3 regions of the Micromonospora fluostatini genome follow, and region 2 is predicted to be linked to each of the others. Evidence: riboswitches for the same ligand, from Rfam matches in the RefSeq annotation. Region 2 holds a riboswitch; each other region holds the start of a gene.

Region 1 (5,708 bases), 2.0 Mb from region 2:
CCCCGGCCAGGGTGGCGAGTCTCCTCATGGTGGTCTTCCTCTCGGACTCGGGTGGTGAGAACGGTCCGATGCTAGGCAGGTCGGTCAATCCGTCCCAGGCTGTCCCGTCGATCCACCCCGGCTGCCGGGGGGATGCCCCCCGGGGCGCGACGTCGATCCCCTGGTCACCCGGGCGCCCGGCGGTGCGGGGGTGTCGGCGCCCGGCGGCGAGATGACGGACACCTGTCGGCATCGGGACACCTGCCGGTCACGAACATTCACATCGGTCGGGTATGTTGTCGCGCGGCACGTACTGTGGGGTTTCACCCTCCGCGACCACCTGCCCCCGGGGGTGCGTACCGCCCGGTCGGTGGGTCGTGGTCGGTGCGACGACGCGGGGGTCGGTGCGGCGCGGGGCCACGCCGGTGACGGTGGTGTGGGCACTCGGTCGCGGCGACCGTTACTCTGGTTCGGCGACGCGTCGGCCCAGGGTCGATCGTTGGACAAGAAGCCGATCAGTGGACAAGAAGACGAAAAGTGCGGACAAGGGCGGAATGCCGTGCCCGACCCGCAAATTGCTCATCCCGAGGGGTGGCGACCGAGGCCGTGGGAGGAATACTCTCGGTCGCGGCCCGCGTACTGATGAGGCGCCCGACAACGGGCGAGTGGAGGTGCTCGCGTGAGCCTGTCGATCGTGAAGTCGGTTCTTTCCGGTGGTGTCATCGAGATCGCCCCTCGGGGTGAGATCGACGTGGACACCGCGTACGAGGTGCGCGAGGCGATCACGGAAGTGCTCGCCAAGGGGCGTCCCGCCCGTATCGAGCTCAACATGCGGCTCGTCACCTTCATCGACTCCGTCGGTATCAGCGCCATGGTCGCCGGCTTCCAGACCGCCGAGGTGAGCGGCGTCAAGCTCGTCGTCACCGAGCCGAGCCGGTTCGTGCACCGGCAACTCTGGGTGACCGGGCTGCTCGGTCTCTTCGGGGCTCCGGAGCCCTACTACGCGGGCGCGCCCACCCCGGAGGTCCTGCCCGGCGCCTGAGCGTCCGGCGCGACGGTGACCCGGGGCACCGGAGACCCGGCGCAGGGGCTCACAGGTCGACGTCGGTCACTTCGGTGACGGCGCGGATCGCGGTGACCGAGGCGTACCCCTCGGCGAGCAGGGCCAGGTCGCTCCCGGGCTGCACGGCCTGCCCCGGCTCCTCCAGCGAGGTGCGGACGAAGCCGTGCCCGGCCTCCGCCACCGTCATCTGCACCTGACCGAAGGCGGACAGCGAACCCCGGCGTACCCCGCGCAGCCGGTCGGGTGGCAGGTCCGGCACGTTGACGTTGAGCACGTTCTCCACCGGCGCGGCGGTGAGCCGGGGCAGCAGGTCCAGCGCCACCCGGGCGGCTGTCGCCCAGTGCCGGTCGGCGTCCCGGACCAGGGCGGCGGCGGCCACCGCGGCACCGCCGCTGCCGGCGGTGGCGTCGGCGGCCGAGAGCACGTCGAGGGAGACGGCCAGGGCGCGGCAGCCGTTGGCGGCGGCGGTGAACGCCGCGCCGACCGTCCCGGAGTGCAGCACCGCGCGGCCCGCGTTCGCCCCCCGGTTGATCCCGGCGAGCACCAGGCCCGGCGCCGGCCCGAACGCGCCGTGCAGGGCGATCAGCGTGATGAAGCCGGGGGAGCCGCCGACCGCGAACGCCGGCACCCCGGGCAGCTCCGGCAGGCTCTGGTGGTGGACCACGACCTGGCCGTCCTCCTCGACGGCGGTCATCGCGGCGCTGCTGCCGCTGGCCTCCTCCCGGGGCGCGGCCACCACCACGTCCAGCCCCCGGTCCACCGCCGCGCGGGCCAGTTCGGCCAGGCCCGGGGCGGCGATACCGTCGTCGTTGGTGACCAGCACCCGTAGCGTCACCGCTCGACCACCCGGTGGGCCAGGTCGTCCGGGGTGGTCCGCTCCTGCGGCCGGGAGCCGGCCGGGACGAGGCGGACCCGGTCCACCAGGCCGGTGATCGAGTCGAGCCGGCCGGTGCCCAGCCCGTGCCGGGTGACGTTCAACGCGCCGGCCGCCGCGCCGGTGCGGATCGCGGTCCGGATGTCCCCGCCGACGGCGACCACCGCCGCCACCCCGGCGGTCATCGAGTCGCCCGCGCCGCGCGGGTCAGCGGCCTGGAGGCGGGGCATCTCCACCTCGAACACCTCCCCGTCGACCAGGGCCAGCGCCGGCTCGTCGGCCCGGCTGACCAGCACCGTCTGGGCCCCGGCGTGGTGCAGGTCGTAGAGCACGCCGGTCAGCTCCTCGGCGCTGTCGTCGCGGGCCAGCCCGTCGCGGAGCAGCTCCTCGTGACTGATCTTGCAGAAGAAGACCCCGCTGTCCAGGACGGCGGTGAGGTGTTCCCCGGAGAGGTCGACCACCACCCGGCTGCCGTTGTCGCCCAGGTCGGCGGCGAACCGCCGGTACACGTCGGGCGGGACGAGGGACGGCTGGTTGGGGCCGCTGAGCACGCTGACCGGGGCGCGCAGCCCCTCGCCGAGCGCCAGGTTGTAGAGCTCGTCCAGCTCGTGGCGGGTGAGCGGGTGGCCGGGTACGTCGACGACCTCGTGCCGGACGCCGTCGCGGCGGTCGTGCACGTACCCGCCGTTGGTGGAGTGCCGGCGTACCGTGCGCAGGTCCACCCCCTCGCTGCCCAGCAGCGGCTCCAGCACCTGGCCGATCTCGCCGCCGATGCTGGCGCAGAGCACCACCGGCACGCCGAGGGAGGAGATCATCCGGGCCTGCCAGACCCCCTGCCCGCCGGGGTGCAGGTGCAGTTCCGGCTCGTCACCGGGCTGTTCGACGGTGACCGTCAGCAGCGGGGTCGGGGCGAAGACCATCACGTGCCCGTCCATCGTGACCACCTTTTCGTCCTCCACGCCGGGTCGCTCACCTGATAACCCCCGGTACGGCGTCACGGGCACGGTCCGGCGCGGACGAAAACGCCCGGTGTCCCCCGTGACGGCGGGACACCGGGCGGTCGGCGTACGGGTCAGTAGACCGACAGGTGCACGTGGTTGGTGTGGTCGCTGGACGGGTCCCCGTTCGCCCCGCTGTACGACTTCCAACCGCTGCTCGGCAGCCAGATCTGCCGGTACCAGATCACGTACAGCACGGCGAGCCGGTCGGCGTTCCTGACGTAGTACGCCGCCAGGTTGTTGCCGTACGTCCGGTCCCCGCCGGTGGCGTCGCCGCCGAAGCCGTTCTTCTGCGCCGCGAAGTCGCAGGCCCGGCCCTTGGGGTGCTCACCGGAGCCACCCGGCCGGTAGCAGGAGACGTACCGGGTGAAGCCGGCCGCCTTGGCCTGGTTGAGCGCGTGCAGCGTGCGGGGGGTGATGCAGCCGTTGGCCGGGGTCGGGTCGTTGACGCTGCACGACTCGCGCGGCCAGGAGCCGTCGGGGTTGCGCGGCGCGGCCTTGGCGGTCTTGGTGCTCGTCCCGCCCGGCCCGCTGGACCCGCTGGACCCCGCGTTGCTGCGTTGCTGCGCCTGCTGCCGGCGGCGCTCCTGCGCCTCGCGGGCATCCCGCGCGATGGACGCCTCCAGAGCCTGTTCGGCCTGCTCCTTGCGCTTGGCCATGGTCGCGACCTGCTTGCGCTGCTCGCGGACCTCGCCGTCGAGGGCGAGCTTGGTGCGGGCGGACGAGTCGCGGGTCTCGCGCAGCCTGCGCAGCTCCCGCTCCTCGCTGGCGGCGACCTGGTCGAGCGCGGCGGCGCGGTCCAGGAAGCCCTCGGGCGAGTTCGCGTTGAGCAGCGCGTTCGCCGCGCCGAGCCGGCCGGTGCGGTACGCCACCTGGGCGATCTCACCGACCTTGCCGGTGCGGACCGCCAGGTCGGCCTCCAGGGTCTTGAGCTGGCCGGTGAGGTCCTGCTGCCGCTTGGCCGACTTCTCCAGCTTGGCCTTCGCGTCGAGCCAACCCTTGCTCGCCGCCTCGAGCTGGTTGCGCAGGGCCGGGGTGCCACCCTCGGGGTCGTCGTCCGGCGCGGCCAGCAGGCCGGCCCGGGTGGCGGCGGACGTCGGCGTGACCGGCGCGATGGCGGCGCCGACGGCGAGCGCCGTGACGAGCACGGCCGCCAGCCGGGCGGTGATACGTCGCGGTGATGCCACTACTGCCAAGACATGTCCTTCCGTCAGCCGCCGACCGGGTTAGCTGACGGGTTCGGGACGGAAGATCCCTACCGCGCTGACGCGGATGCACCCCACGGACGTGGTTCCCCGGCTCGCCACCGTGGCGATTAGGCGACGGCCACCGCCGGCGCCGGTGGGCGCCGCCTGGCGGAGGCCGGAACCGAGCCTACCGGTGCGGGTGTGACTACTGCAGTCACCGTGACCGCTGACGTCCGGAGGGACACCAGTTAACTCGGCATGAACCGGACAATACGCGCCCAGATTTAAGCGTGCGCTAATTACCAGCCGACCGCCCCGCAGGCCCCCGGTGACGCTCCGGGCTCGATCTGCAACGTGGCGTGCTCGATGTGGAAGTCCTCGCGCAGGGCCGTCCGGGCGGCGGCGAGGACCGTGCCGACCTCGGCGCCGGGGGTGGTGGTCAGGTGCGCCGAGGCGACCTCCATGCCCGAGGTGAGGGTCCACAGGTGCAGGTCGTGCACCTCGGCCACGCCGGGGACGGCGGAGAGCCGGTCGTGCACCTCGGTCACCTGGAGGTGCTCCGGGGCGGCCTGGACCAGGATCCGCAGCGCGGCGCGGGCCAGCCGCCAGGTCCGGGGGAGGATGAAGGCGCCGATGGCGACCGCCACCAGCGGGTCGGCCCACCACCAGCCGGTGACCATGATCACCAGTGCGGCGGCGATCACGCCGAGCGAGCCGAGCAGGTCGGCGAGGACCTCCAGGTACGCCCCGCGCAGGTTGATGCTCTCCTCGGCGCCCTTGCGCAGCAGCCCGAAGGCGACCACGTTGGCGAGGAGGCCGAGCAGCGCCACGACCAGCATCGGGCCGGTGAGCACCTCCGGCGGCTCGCCGAGCCGGCGGACCGCCTCGATCAGCACGTAGACCGCGACCCCGCTGAGCAGCAGCGCGTTGGCGAGGGCGGCGAGCACCTCCAGGCGGTAGAGGCCGAAGGTGCGCTGCGGGTCGGCGGTGGCCCGGCGGGTGGCGGTGATCGCGGCCAGCGCCAGCCCGATGCCCAGGACGTCGGTGAACATGTGCCCGGCGTCGGAGAGCAGCGCCAGCGACCCGGTGCCGAAGGCGCCCACGGTCTGCACGACCGTGAACGCGGCCAGGATGACCAGCGCGGCCCAGAGTCGCCCCCGGTGCCGGTGTGCGGCGTTCGCCACCGTGGCCTGGTGATCATGCCCTGCGCCCACGTCCACACCCTCCGCCTGTCGTCCGGACCCGGTCCAACATATGCTCACATCGCTATGTGTGCAAGTAAACTGTCGGTATTCGGCCGTTGACCGGTGGGTGACAGGTCGACCCGGGGGATCAGGCCGCCGGGACACGGCGGGGCGAGCCCGCCGGGACACCGCCGGTCAGCCCGCCGACCACCCGGCGGGCCGGCGGGTGGGTCGGGCAGAACGGCAGGCCGGTGGGCGGACCGCTGGCCGGTGGGTCCGGGCAGGCCGCTGCCGGCGGGCGGGTCGGGAGGCGGGCCGAGGCCGGTGGCTCAGCCGGTGATGTCGAGCGTGGTCAGGCGCTGGGTGGCCCGGGAGAGCGCGACGTACAGGGTGCGGACGCCGGAGCCCGGATCGGCCCGGATC
Region 2 (5,708 bases):
CGTCGAGCAGTGCCCGGTCGACATCGAGCACGTCGACCACATCGTCGACATGCGCCGATACCAGGTGCTGATCGAGTCGAGCTTCCCCTCGGAGGCCGGCGTGATGCTGCGCAACCTGGAGAACAAGGGCAACCCGTGGGGCGCCCCGCAGAACACCCGGGAGGACTGGACCAAGGGCCTGGACTTCGAGGTGCCCCGGGTCGGTGAGGTCGAGGACTTCGAGTACCTGTTCTGGGTCGGTTGTGCCGGCGCGTTCGAGGACCGGGCCAAGAAGACCACCCGGGCGGTCGCCACCCTGCTGAACGAGGCCGGCGTCTCCTTCGCCATCCTCGGCGAGGGGGAGACCTGCTCGGGCGACCCGGCCCGCCGGATCGGCAACGAGTTCGTCTTCCAGATGCTGGCCCAGCAGAACGTGGAGACCCTGAACGAGGCGTTCGAGGGTCGGGAGAAGGCCAAGCGCAAGATCGTCGCCACCTGCCCGCACTGCTTCAACACCCTGGGCAACGAGTACGGCCAGCTCGGTGGTGAGTTCGAGGTGGTGCACCACACCCAGCTCCTGGCGCACCTGGTCGCCACCGGCAAGCTGACCCCGGTCCAGCCGGTCGACGGCGGCGTCACGTACCACGACCCGTGCTACCTGGGCCGGCACAACCGGGTCTTCGCCCCGCCCCGCGAGGTGCTGGGCAGCGCCATCGGCGGCGGCGCGGCCGGCACCGGCGACGGTGGGCTGATCGAGATGCCGCGCAACAGCGAGCGCTCGTTCTGCTGCGGCGCCGGTGGTGCCCGGATGTGGATGGAGGAGCGGATCGGCAAGCGGATCAACGTGGACCGGGTCGAGGAGGCCATGTCCACCGGGGCGAAGACGGTCGCCGTCGGCTGCCCGTTCTGCTCGACGATGCTCACCGACGGCGTGAACGGCAAGGGGGCCGGCGAGCAGGTCGAGGTGGTCGACGTGGCCAGCGTCCTGCTCCGTTCGGTCAAGCCCGAGCAGCCGGCCACGGGCCGGGAGAACGAGCCCGTCGCGGGCTGAGCGCGTACCCGGAGAACCGCCGGGACGGACGACGGCGGTGGCACCCCGCGCGGGGCGCCACCGCCGTCGCGGGTCCGGGACCGGATCGGCGGGGCGGCCGGCTCGACCGAATTCTCCCTATCGATGTGCGTCGCTCCACAGAATTCGAATACCGTTGGTACGCAAGCGACAGCGGACCGGTAATGGTGAAAAACCTCGCCTTGCCGAGGCCGCTTGCTTTCCCTAATGTTGGGCACCGGCCGTTTGTGGATCCTCTGTCTCGCCCTCCCCTCCTCGCGAGGCGCCCGGCGGTCGTCGGCAAAGGAGTCGGTGCCGGTGGCGAGCCTGCCCCCTCATCGTCGTGTCCCGGAACTGCCCGCCCGCACCCGTGGCGCGCGCCGGGCGTTGACCCGTCTGCTCACACTCTGCGCGGCGGTGCTCGTCGGCGTCGGGGTGTTCGCCGTCCCGGCCCACGCGGAGCCCACGGTCGACGAGATCGAAGCCAAGATCGACAAGGAGTGGCGGAAGCTCGAACCGACCATCGAGCAGTACAACAAGGTCCGCTCCGAACTGAGGGTCAACCGCCGCAAGTCGGCGGAGCTGGAGAAGAAGATCCAGCCCCTGCAGTTGGAGAGTGAGCTGGCGCTCAACCGGATCAGTGAGCTGGCTTCCCGGTACTACATCATCGGCCCCTCCTACGAGCTGGGCGCGGTGCTGGTGAACAGCCGCCCCGGCCAGCTCGGCGAGCAGCTCACCATGCTCGACCGGGTCGCCTCCGAGCAGCGCCGCCAGATCGAGGGCGTGCTGGCCGTCCAGGCCAAGTACAACACCGAGAAGGAAAAGTTCGACACGCTCGTCACCACGCAGAGCAAGCAGCAGAAGGAACTCGCCGAGAAGCGCAAGAGCATCGAGGCCGAGATCAAGCGGCTCCAGGCGGCCATGCCGAAGACCGTCGTGAAGGCCACGAACTGCCCCACCGTCAACGGGGTGGTCACCGAGGCGGCCCGGATCGCCATCCGGACGGCCTGTGCCCAGGTCGGCAAGCCGTACGTGTTCGGGGCCACCGGGCCGAACTCCTTCGACTGCTCCGGCCTGACCCAGTACGCGTACCGGGCCGCCGGGATCAGCCTGACCCACTTCACCGGTGCCCAGTGGAACCAGGGCCGGGCGATCCCGCGCAGCGAGGCCCGCCCCGGTGACCTGGTCTTCTTCTTCAGCGACCTGTCCCATGTCGGCCTGTACATCGGCAACGACCTGATGGTGCACGCGCCCCGGGCCGGAAAACCGGTCAACGTGTCCAGCATCAACCACATGCCGGTCGCCGGGTTCCGTCGACCCGGCTGACCCCTCCGGTACCCCCGCACCGAGGCCCCCGGCACCGCCGGGGGCCTCGGTCGTCGTGTCGCCCGGGTCCCCGGTGGAATCCGAACAGGACTCGCCTCATCTCAGGCGAGTGAGCGAACGTGAGACGGAGTGTCACGGGTCACTCCGTTGCGGATCGACAGGTGCCTCTCTACGCTGATGAACCGTCGGCCGGCAGCAGGTCCGCCCAACCCGGGCGGTAACGGCCGACGCCGCCGAGTCGCCCACCCAGGGCGAGCCGGGGACCCAGGTACGCCGGGGTGAATCCGCAGTCCACTGCGGTAGGGCGTCCCCTTCCGCCCGAACCCGTCAGCTAACCCGGTAGGCGGTTCCGGAGAAGGAGTACCGAGCCCGGTGGCACACCATGCCCCGCGGCCACCGTCCACCCGGTCGGCACCCGCCGACCCGGTGCCGGCTGCGCCGCGCCCACGCTCGTCCCGCCGCACCACCGCACTCCGGCACGTCGCTCCGTCCCACGGCCGCACCGCGCCTCGTGGCGGCACCGCTTCGCGAGGGGCCGCCGGTCTCGTCGCGCTGGCCGTGGCCGCCGGCCTCCTGGTCGGCCTGCCCGGTGCGGCCCACGCCGAGCCGTCGGTCGCCGAGATCGAGCGCCGGATCGACCAGGACTGGAACCGGCTCGAACCGATCATCGAACGGCACAACGCCGTCCGGCAGGACCTCGCCGCCCGGCGGCGCGAGGTCGCCGCCCTGGCCGCCCGCATCGAGCCGTTGCAGCGCCAGGTCGACGAGGCCATGCTGCGGGTCAGCCGACTCGCGGTGCGGGCCTACAAGGGCGAGAGCGTCTCGGCGGTCAACGCCATGCTGGCCGGCCGTACCCCGGGGGAGCTGATCAGCCGGATCGAGCTGATCGACCGGGTCGCCCACCGGCAGCACGAGGACGTCCGGGCGGCCCGGGAACTGCGCGACGAACTGGCCGCCCGCAAGGCCCCGCTGGACCGGCTGGTCGGCCTCCTCGACCGGACCGAGAAGGGCCTGGCCGCCAGCCGCCGGCAGATCGACGCCGAGATCGACCGGCTCCAGAAGCTGCGGCTGCGGGCGTACGGCAAGGGTGCCGGCGGTCCGCTGCGCCCGGCGCCCTGCCCGGTCTCGTACCCCGGTGGCGCGGCCGGCGAGGCGGTCCGGTTCGCCTGCGCCCAGATCGGCAAGCCGTACGTCTGGGGCGCCGAGGGCCCGCACGCGTACGACTGCTCCGGGCTGATGCTCGCCGCCTGGGCGACGGCCGGCGTCCGGCTTCCGCACAACGCGGCCCGGCAGCGCAAGGTGACCCCCTCGGTGAGCCGTTCCGAGCTGCGCCCCGGTGACCTCGTCTTCTACTACCGCGACCTGCACCACGTCGGCATGTACGTGGGCGGCGGCTGGGTGGTGCACGCCGCCCGCGCCGGGGTGCCGGTGAAGATGAAGCGCCTCGGCGACAGCCCGATCCACAGCTTCGGTCGCCCCGGCTAGCACGCGACCTCCTGCCGCCGGCGGCGGTGGGCTCGGCGGTCCGGTCGGGGGCCGCCGTCCACCCGCGCACCGGCGGACCCGTGGTCCCGTTCTCCGACGGGACCGTCAGCGCCGCCCCCGCCGGTCCCGCGGGGGCGGCGCCGGGTTTCCGCCCCGGTGGCCGCCCTTCCGCGGTACGACGTTGTGCTGCTCGTCAGCGGGTGGGCCAGGTCCGCCACTGCTGCCAGGACCGGCTGGGCGTCGGCCCGCGCTGACCCTGGTACCGGGAGCCGTAGACGGCCGAGCCGTACGGGTGCTCCGAGGGCGAGGAGAGCCGGAAGATGCAGAGCTGGCCGATCTTCATCCCCGGCCAGAGGGTGATCGGCAGGTTCGCCACGTTCGACAGCTCCAGCGTGACGTGGCCGGAGAAGCCCGGGTCGATGAAGCCGGCGGTCGAGTGGGTCAGCAGGCCGAGCCGGCCCAGCGAACTCTTGCCCTCCAGCCGGCCGGCGAGCTGCTCGCCGAGGGAGATCACCTCAAGCGTCGAGGCGAGCACGAACTCGCCCGGGTGCAGCACGTACGGCTCGCCCTCCGGCACCTCGACCGGGGAGGTCAGGTCGTCCTGCTGCACCGACGGGTCGATGTGCGTGTACAGGTGGTTGTTGAAGACCCGGAAGAGCCGGTCCAGGCGTACGTCGATGCTGGACGGCTGCACCAGGGCGGGCTCGAACGGCTCCAACGCGAGCGTGCCCGCCTTGATCTCGATCAGGAGGTCACGGTCGGAGAGCAGCATCGGGTCACCCTATCGAGCGAGCGGTGCGGGCCCGTTATCCGGTACCGGTGACCAGCGTGTTGGGTCGCTTGTCGTACACGTGTTCGATAGAATGCGGGGCATGGCTTCCTGGTCCGATTTCGCCGCTGACGAGCCCCGCCTCGCCGACGGCATCCGCCTCCTCATGCAGCAGTACGGGCCGGGCTTCGGCTACCTGGCCACGGTCCGCGCCGACGGTGGGCCCCGGGTGCACCCGGTCTCCCCGGTGATCACCGACGAGGGGCTGTTCTGCTTCGTCATCGACTCGCCGAAGCGGCGCGACCTCGAACGCGACGGGCGGTACGCGCTGCACTCCTTCCCACCGGAGGACAGCGACGACGAGGCGTACGTGGCCGGGCACGCCCGGCCGGTGACCGACCGGGCCCGGGTCGCCCGGCTGGCCGAGATCGGGCGGGCGGCACCGGCGGTCGACTGGCGGCTCTTCGAGTTCAGCGTCGACGTCGCCATGCTCACCCGGCGCGACTTCGGGCTGGACGTCCCCGGCGAGGCACCCCGCCGGCCGACCGTGCAGGTGTGGCTGGACCCGCGCGGCGAGGGCGGCTCGCGCACCCGGGCCGACGACACCGCCGTGTCCGACCCGTGGCCGCCGAACCGCGAGCACGACCCGCAGTGCACCGTGGCGGCCTGACCACCAGGCACCCGTCGCCGGCCCCGTGAGGGGCGGGGTCGGCGACGGGCGGTGCGGCGGGTCGGGCGGGGGGTCTGGTGCGGGTGGGCGCAGACTCAGGTACAGTGGTGCCGCCTGCGGGTGTAGTTCAATGGCAGAACATCAGCTTCCCAAGCTGACAGTGCGGGTTCGATTCCCGTCACCCGCTCCACGCACGAAGGCCCTGACCGGGACGCGAGCCCCGGTCAGGGCCTTCGATTTCCCAAGTTCAAAGATCACGTGACGTGCCGTTGGCCCTGCACACCATTGGCCTCGTTCCGGTCGGCCGGCACGTCTTACGCCTTGTCCTTGCCTTCGGTTGCCTTCGTGGCCTGCTTCTGGTCGGCGAGTACCGCCCGGTGCGGCGCCTGAGCCTCGATCCACCGATGAAGGCTGGGTTGGCGAGACCCCGT
Region 3 (5,708 bases), 3.4 Mb from region 2:
CGTACCCGGTGGAGCAGATCGCCGAGGTGCTGGCGCGGGTCCGGGCCGCCGGGGGCGTCGCGCCGCTGCGGGCGACGCTGACCGACTGGCGGACCCGGCTGGACCGACGCGGCCGGGCGATGCTCGCCGCCGCCACCGCGCTCGACCGCTACCTCACCCACACCGGCCGGTGAGCACGGCCCGGCGACCCGGCGGGCGGCTCCGTCCGCTGGTCGACGGCGCTGAGCAGGTATGACAAAAACAGTATTCGACAGTCGACTACTGACACATCTAGCATCAGCGTACATCGATGTGCAGCGGCCGTGCCGCTGCGGGACCGAGGGAGTGCGCGATGGTGCGACGACACCTGCTGCGGGCGGCGACAGCCGTGGTCGCGGCGGTACTGGCGGCGACCGGCCTGCAGGCCGTCACCGCCGCGACGGCTTCGGCCGCCGTGCGGACGGTGTACTACGACGCGAGCCGGGCCGGAGAGTTCCGGACCAACTTCGACGCGGCGGCCCGGATCTGGAACAGCTCGGTCAGCAACGTCCAGCTCGTCGCCCGCACCCCGGGCAACGTGACGGTCTACGTGGACAGCGGGTGGCCCCGGGCCCAGGTCACCGGGCTCGGCTCCGGCCGGGTGTGGATGGGCTGGCAGGCGGTGGACCAGGGGTACGACCGCACCCGGATCGCCACCCACGAGTTCGGGCACATCCTCGGCCTGCCGGACCGGCGTACCGGCCTCTGCACCGACCTGATGTCCGGCAGCAGCGCCCCGGTGTCCTGCCGCAACGCCAACCCCAGCGCCGCCGAGGCGGCCCAGGTCGACCGGCTGTTCGGCGGCGCCGCCCTGGCCGAGATCGCCCCCCAGGGCTTCACCTGGAGCAACTCGGACCCCGGTGACGTCGCCACGCCGATGGTGGTCGGCGGCCGTCCGGCAAGCGAGAACTACCCCTTCATGGTGTACGTCTCCGGCTGCACCGGCTCGCTGATCAAGGCCAACTGGGCGGTCACCGCCAAGCACTGCGGCACCCCGGCCTCGGTCCGGGTGGGCAGCAACAACCGCTCCAGCGGGGGGACCGTGGTCAGCGTGATCCGGGCGGTGAACCACCCGACCATCGACGTCAAGCTGCTGCAGCTCGGCAGCTCGGTCAGCTACGCCCCGGCCCCGATCCCGACCACCTCGGGCGCGGTCGGCACCGCCACCCGGATCATCGGGTGGGGCCAGACCTGCGCCCCGCGCGGCTGCGGTTCGGCCCCGCTCGTCGCCAACGAGCTGGACACCTCGATCGTCGCGGACACCCGGTGCCTCGGCATCAACGGCCCGTACGAGATCTGCACCAACAACACCAACGGCAACTCCGGCGCCTGCTACGGCGACTCCGGCGGGCCGCAGGTGCGCCGGGTCAACGGGGTGTGGAACCTGATCGGCGCCACCAGCCGCGCCGGCAACAACAACTCGACCTGCGCCACCGCCCCGTCCATCTACGGCGACCTGCCGTCGATCCGCTCCTGGATCAACACCCAGGTCGGCGGGCTGCCCGCCGCCTGAGCACCGGACCCGAACGGGGGGGACGCCGGCCACGGCGTCCCCCCGCCCGTGGGGAAGGAAGGGCCCCTTCTTAACGCCTGCGGTAGAGAAGGGAACCCCTCTCACACCCGGAGCCCTCCCGGGCCCGGCGGCACCTCGATCGGCGTCTCCGCTCCGGGGCGACCGGGGCGTCGACGCGGCCGGTGCGGGTGTGTCGGCTGCGGGGCCTGACCGGACAGCGACCGGTCGTCGACGCGCCGTATCCTTCTCCGCGGAACCGTGGCAGGACCGCAGGAGGGATGACGTGAGCAACCGGACCGAGACGTTGGAGTTCCAGGCCGAGACCCGTCAGCTGTTGCAGTTGATGGTCCATTCGATCTACTCGAACAAGGACGTCTTCCTGCGCGAACTCATCTCGAACGCCTCCGACGCGCTGGACAAGCTGCGCCTGGAGTCGATGATCGACAAGGATCTGCAGGCCGACACCGACGACCTGCACATCGAGATCGACGCCGACCGCGAGGCCCGGACGCTCACCGTCCGGGACAACGGCATCGGGATGTCCCGCGACGACGTCGTCGCGCTGATCGGCACGATCGCCCGCTCCGGCACCGCCGAGCTGCTGCAGAAGCTGCGCGAGTCCCGCGACGCCGCGGCCAACCAGGAGCTGATCGGTCAGTTCGGCGTCGGGTTCTACGCCACCTTCATGGTCGCCGAGAAGGTCACCCTGGTCACCCGGCGGGCCGGCGATAGCGAGGGTACCCGCTGGGAGTCCACCGGCGCCGGCACGTACGAGATCGAGACGGTGGCCAACGCCCCGCAGGGCACCTCGGTCACCGTGCACCTCAAGCCCGAGGACAGCGAGGACAACCTCTTCGACTACACCGCCGAGGCGAAGATCCGGGAGATCGTCAAGCGGTACTCCGACTTCATCTCGTGGCCGATCCGGATGACCGTGGAGCGGGCCGGCGAGGAGGGCGCGACCACCAGCGAGGTGCAGACCCTCAACTCGATGAAGGCGCTCTGGGCGCGTCCGCGCGACGAGGTCGCCGAGGAGGACTACCGGGACTTCTACCGGCACGTCAGCCACGACTGGGCCGACCCGCTGGAGACCATCCACATGCGGGGCGAGGGGACCTTCGAGTACGAGGCCCTGCTCTTCGTCCCCTCGCACGCCCCGTTCGACCTGTTCATGCGGGAGGGGCGGCGCGGCGTCCAGCTCTACGTCAAGCGCGTCTTCATCATGGACGACTGCGAGGCGCTGATCCCGAACTACCTGCGCTTCGTCAAGGGTGTGGTGGACGCCCACGACCTGTCGCTGAACATCTCCCGGGAGATCCTCCAGCAGGACCGGCAGATCCAGGTGGTGCGCCGCCGGCTGGTCCGCAAGGTGCTCACCACGATCCGGGACCTCAAGGCCAACCAGGAGGAGAAGTACCGCACCCTCTGGACCGAGTTCGGTCGGGCGCTCAAGGAGGGGCTGATCGAGGACCCGGACAACCGGGACACCCTCTTCGAGATCGTCTCGCTCGCCTCCACCCACGACCCGGCCGAGCCGACCACCCTCGCCGGCTACGTCGAGCGGATGAAGGACGGCCAGAGCGAGGTCTACTACGCCACCGGCGAGTCCCGCACCATGATCGAGAACTCGCCACACATGGAGGCGTTCCGGGCCAAGGGGTACGAGGTGCTGATCCTCACCGACCCGGTCGACGAGGTCTGGGTCGAGCAGGTCGGCCAGTTCGACGGCAAGCCGCTGCGCTCCATCGCCAAGGGCCAGGTCGACCTGGACACCGAGGAGGAGAAGAAGAGCGCCGAGGCCGAGCGGGAGCAGCGCGGCAAGGAGTTCGCGGCGCTGCTGACCTGGATGACCGGGCAGCTCCAGGAGAGCGTCAAGGAGGTCCGGCTGTCGTCGCGGCTGACCACCTCGCCGGCCTGCGTCGTCGGCGACGCGTACGACATGACGCCCACGCTGGAGAAGATGTACCGGGCGATGGGGCAGGAGGTCCCGCCGGTCAAGCGGATCCTGGAACTCAACCCGACCCACCCGCTGGTCACCGGCCTGCGGACGGCGCACGAGCAGGGTGGCGACGACACCGCCGCGCTGACCGAGACCGCCGAGCTGCTGTACGGCATGGCACTGCTCGCCGAGGGCGGGGAGTTGACCGACCCGGCCCGGTTCACCCGGATCCTGGCCGACCGGCTGGCCCGTACCCTCTGACCGCGTCGGCTGCTCGCTGACCGCTTCGGCGCGGGGTGGCGCCCCACCGGGCCCACCCCGCGCCGCTCGTCGTCGGCTGCGACGCCGTGGACGTGGTCGCGGAGCCCGCCGGCGGTGGCCTCGTCGGCCCCGGTCACCCGCTGGCCGGATTTTGTCGTGGTGACCGGCGCGGTGTGCTGACCGAGGCGGATCAGGCTGCGGCGGCGGGCGAGTCGTGCCGGTGGTGCGGGTGCCCGACGGGAGCGGACTGCTCCGACGGCTGCTGCCAGGCCGGCTGCTGCCAGGCCGGCTGCTGCCAGGTCGGCTGCTGCTGTGGCGGCTGTGCCAGGCGCAGGGCCTGCTGTGACCAGGCCCAGGGTGCGCAGGGCTGCGGCCGGTCGAGGCACTGGAGGTTGCGGCACTCCCTGTGCTCGCCGCCCCGGTGCTGCTCGGCGACCCGGACAGCGAGGCGCCACAGCATCGGGTCGGTCACGCCCTCCGGCACGTTGTCCCGACGGTCAGGTCGGACGGAATCGGACATGAGCGGTCCCCCTCGTACGCGATGTCCCCTTAACCCTCACCAGTCAACACCGGGTTGAACCCGCACCACCGGCCACCAGCACGTGACAATCGCCACGTGGCCCTGCCCTCCGACCTGCGACCCGGCGGTCCGGCGGGGCCGTCGGACATCGACGTGCACCCCGGGGCCGGCGCTCCATGATGCACGCCGTGGACGGTGCCGCAACCCGACCGGAGGCGGCCCCGCGTGGCCCGGTGAAGAACCTCACCGACGGTGGGCGATCGGGGCAGACCGCCCTACCGTCGTACGAGTTCGCGTTTGCGGACACCGCGCCCGGTACGCCCAATCCATGCCACCGGTCCGCGCGGCACCAGTCGTCCAGGGCATGGAGCGGGGGACCCGACGTTTCACGGTGCAGGTCACCTCGGGGTGAAGCCGCCCAGCGGCGGCCGGGCTCCTCGGCCCGAACCCGACAGCTCACCTCGTCGGCGTGGAGGAACCAATGCCAACTCAGTACAACGCCCGGCACCGCCGTACCAGCAACCGCCGCAGGACGGTCGGCGCCCTCGCCGTCGGCGCGATGACCGGGGCCGCAGCCGTGCTCGGCACGGCCGCCCCCGCGCAGGCCGACAGCGTCAACTGGGACGCGATCGCGCAGTGCGAGTCCAGCGGGAACTGGAGCATCAACACCGGCAACGGCTACTACGGCGGGCTCCAGTTCAAGCAGAGCACCTGGGAGGGGTACGGCGGCCTCAGGTACGCCAAGCGGGCCGACCTGGCCAGTCGGGGCGAGCAGATCGCGGTGGCCGAGCGGGTCCTCAAGGGCCAGGGCATCGGCGCCTGGCCGACCTGCGGCAAGAGGGGCGGCGCGGCGAAGGGCTCCGCCTCGGCGTCGACGTCGAGCGGGTCGAAGTCGACCACCTCGAAGTCGTCCGGGTCGCAGTCGCGGTCGACCGGGACGGCGGAGCGGGCCGAGAACCGCCAGCGTGCCGCCCAGCCGGCCACCCGGGGCAGCGACCGGGGCACGTACGTGGTCCGGCCCGGCGACACGCTGTCGACGATCGCCCAGGCGAAGAACGTCCGCGGCGGATGGCAGGCCCTGTACGAGCGCAACGAGCGGGTCGTCGGCGACGACCCGGGCCTGATCTTCCCGAGCCAGCGGCTCAGCCTCTGAATCCTCCCGGGTCAGCGGCTCAGCCGCTGACCGTCACCGACCACGGGGTCCGTGGGGTCCACGACGCCCGGCCGGATTCTCCTCCCGGCCGGGCGTCGCCCGGCTCACCGGCAGGCGTGGCGAGCCGGCCGGCGGGGTACCAGCGGTCACCATGAGCACGAGCACGCGGGAAGATCGCCCCGCCGGGCCGGTGGACGCCGCCCCGGCCGTCGGGACCGTCGCCGTCGTCGCGCACCGCAAGAAGACCTTCGGCGGTGGCCTCGACGAACTCCGCGCGACACTGGTCGGCGCGGGTGTGCGGGAC

What was found. Region 2 has a riboswitch for cyclic di-AMP ahead of ACQUFX_RS25165 (C40 family peptidase). Riboswitches for the same ligand answer to the same signal wherever they lie in the genome.
Positions count from the first base shown of each region.
Region 1: linked by a shared signal. The riboswitch ahead of ACQUFX_RS01420 (coiled-coil domain-containing protein) and the one ahead of ACQUFX_RS25165 (C40 family peptidase) in region 2 are both predicted to bind cyclic di-AMP.
Region 3: linked by a shared signal. The riboswitch ahead of ACQUFX_RS09610 (LysM peptidoglycan-binding domain-containing protein) and the one ahead of ACQUFX_RS25165 (C40 family peptidase) in region 2 are both predicted to bind cyclic di-AMP.

Region 1 covers NZ_CP191251.1:310,116-315,823, forward strand. The annotation lists gene ACQUFX_RS01400 (hypothetical protein) at 1-28, opposite strand, end outside; gene ACQUFX_RS01405 (STAS domain-containing protein) at 659-1,021, shown strand; gene surE (5'/3'-nucleotidase SurE) at 1,071-1,877, opposite strand; gene ACQUFX_RS01415 (PfkB family carbohydrate kinase) at 1,874-2,851, opposite strand; gene ACQUFX_RS01420 (coiled-coil domain-containing protein) at 2,989-4,110, opposite strand; cyclic di-AMP (ydaO/yuaA leader) riboswitch at 4,114-4,246, opposite strand; gene ACQUFX_RS01425 (cation diffusion facilitator family transporter) at 4,401-5,315, opposite strand; gene ACQUFX_RS01430 (HelD family protein) at 5,615-5,708, opposite strand, start outside.
Region 2 covers NZ_CP191251.1:5,665,060-5,670,767, reverse strand. The annotation lists gene ACQUFX_RS25175 ((Fe-S)-binding protein) at 1-1,030, shown strand, start outside; gene ACQUFX_RS25170 (C40 family peptidase) at 1,340-2,353, shown strand; cyclic di-AMP (ydaO/yuaA leader) riboswitch at 2,575-2,715, shown strand; gene ACQUFX_RS25165 (C40 family peptidase) at 2,726-3,838, shown strand; gene dcd (dCTP deaminase) at 4,032-4,610, opposite strand; gene ACQUFX_RS25155 (pyridoxamine 5'-phosphate oxidase family protein) at 4,711-5,277, shown strand; tRNA gene ACQUFX_RS25150 (tRNA-Gly) at 5,394-5,467, shown strand.
Region 3 covers NZ_CP191251.1:2,237,999-2,243,706, reverse strand. The annotation lists gene ACQUFX_RS09635 (TioE family transcriptional regulator) at 1-173, shown strand, start outside; partial or broken gene ACQUFX_RS09630 (snapalysin family zinc-dependent metalloprotease) at 332-824, shown strand; gene ACQUFX_RS09625 (S1 family peptidase) at 830-1,531, shown strand; gene htpG (molecular chaperone HtpG) at 1,815-3,731, shown strand; gene ACQUFX_RS09615 (hypothetical protein) at 3,922-4,251, opposite strand; cyclic di-AMP (ydaO/yuaA leader) riboswitch at 4,596-4,736, shown strand; gene ACQUFX_RS09610 (LysM peptidoglycan-binding domain-containing protein) at 4,733-5,404, shown strand; gene ACQUFX_RS09605 (diacylglycerol/lipid kinase family protein) at 5,556-5,708, shown strand, end outside.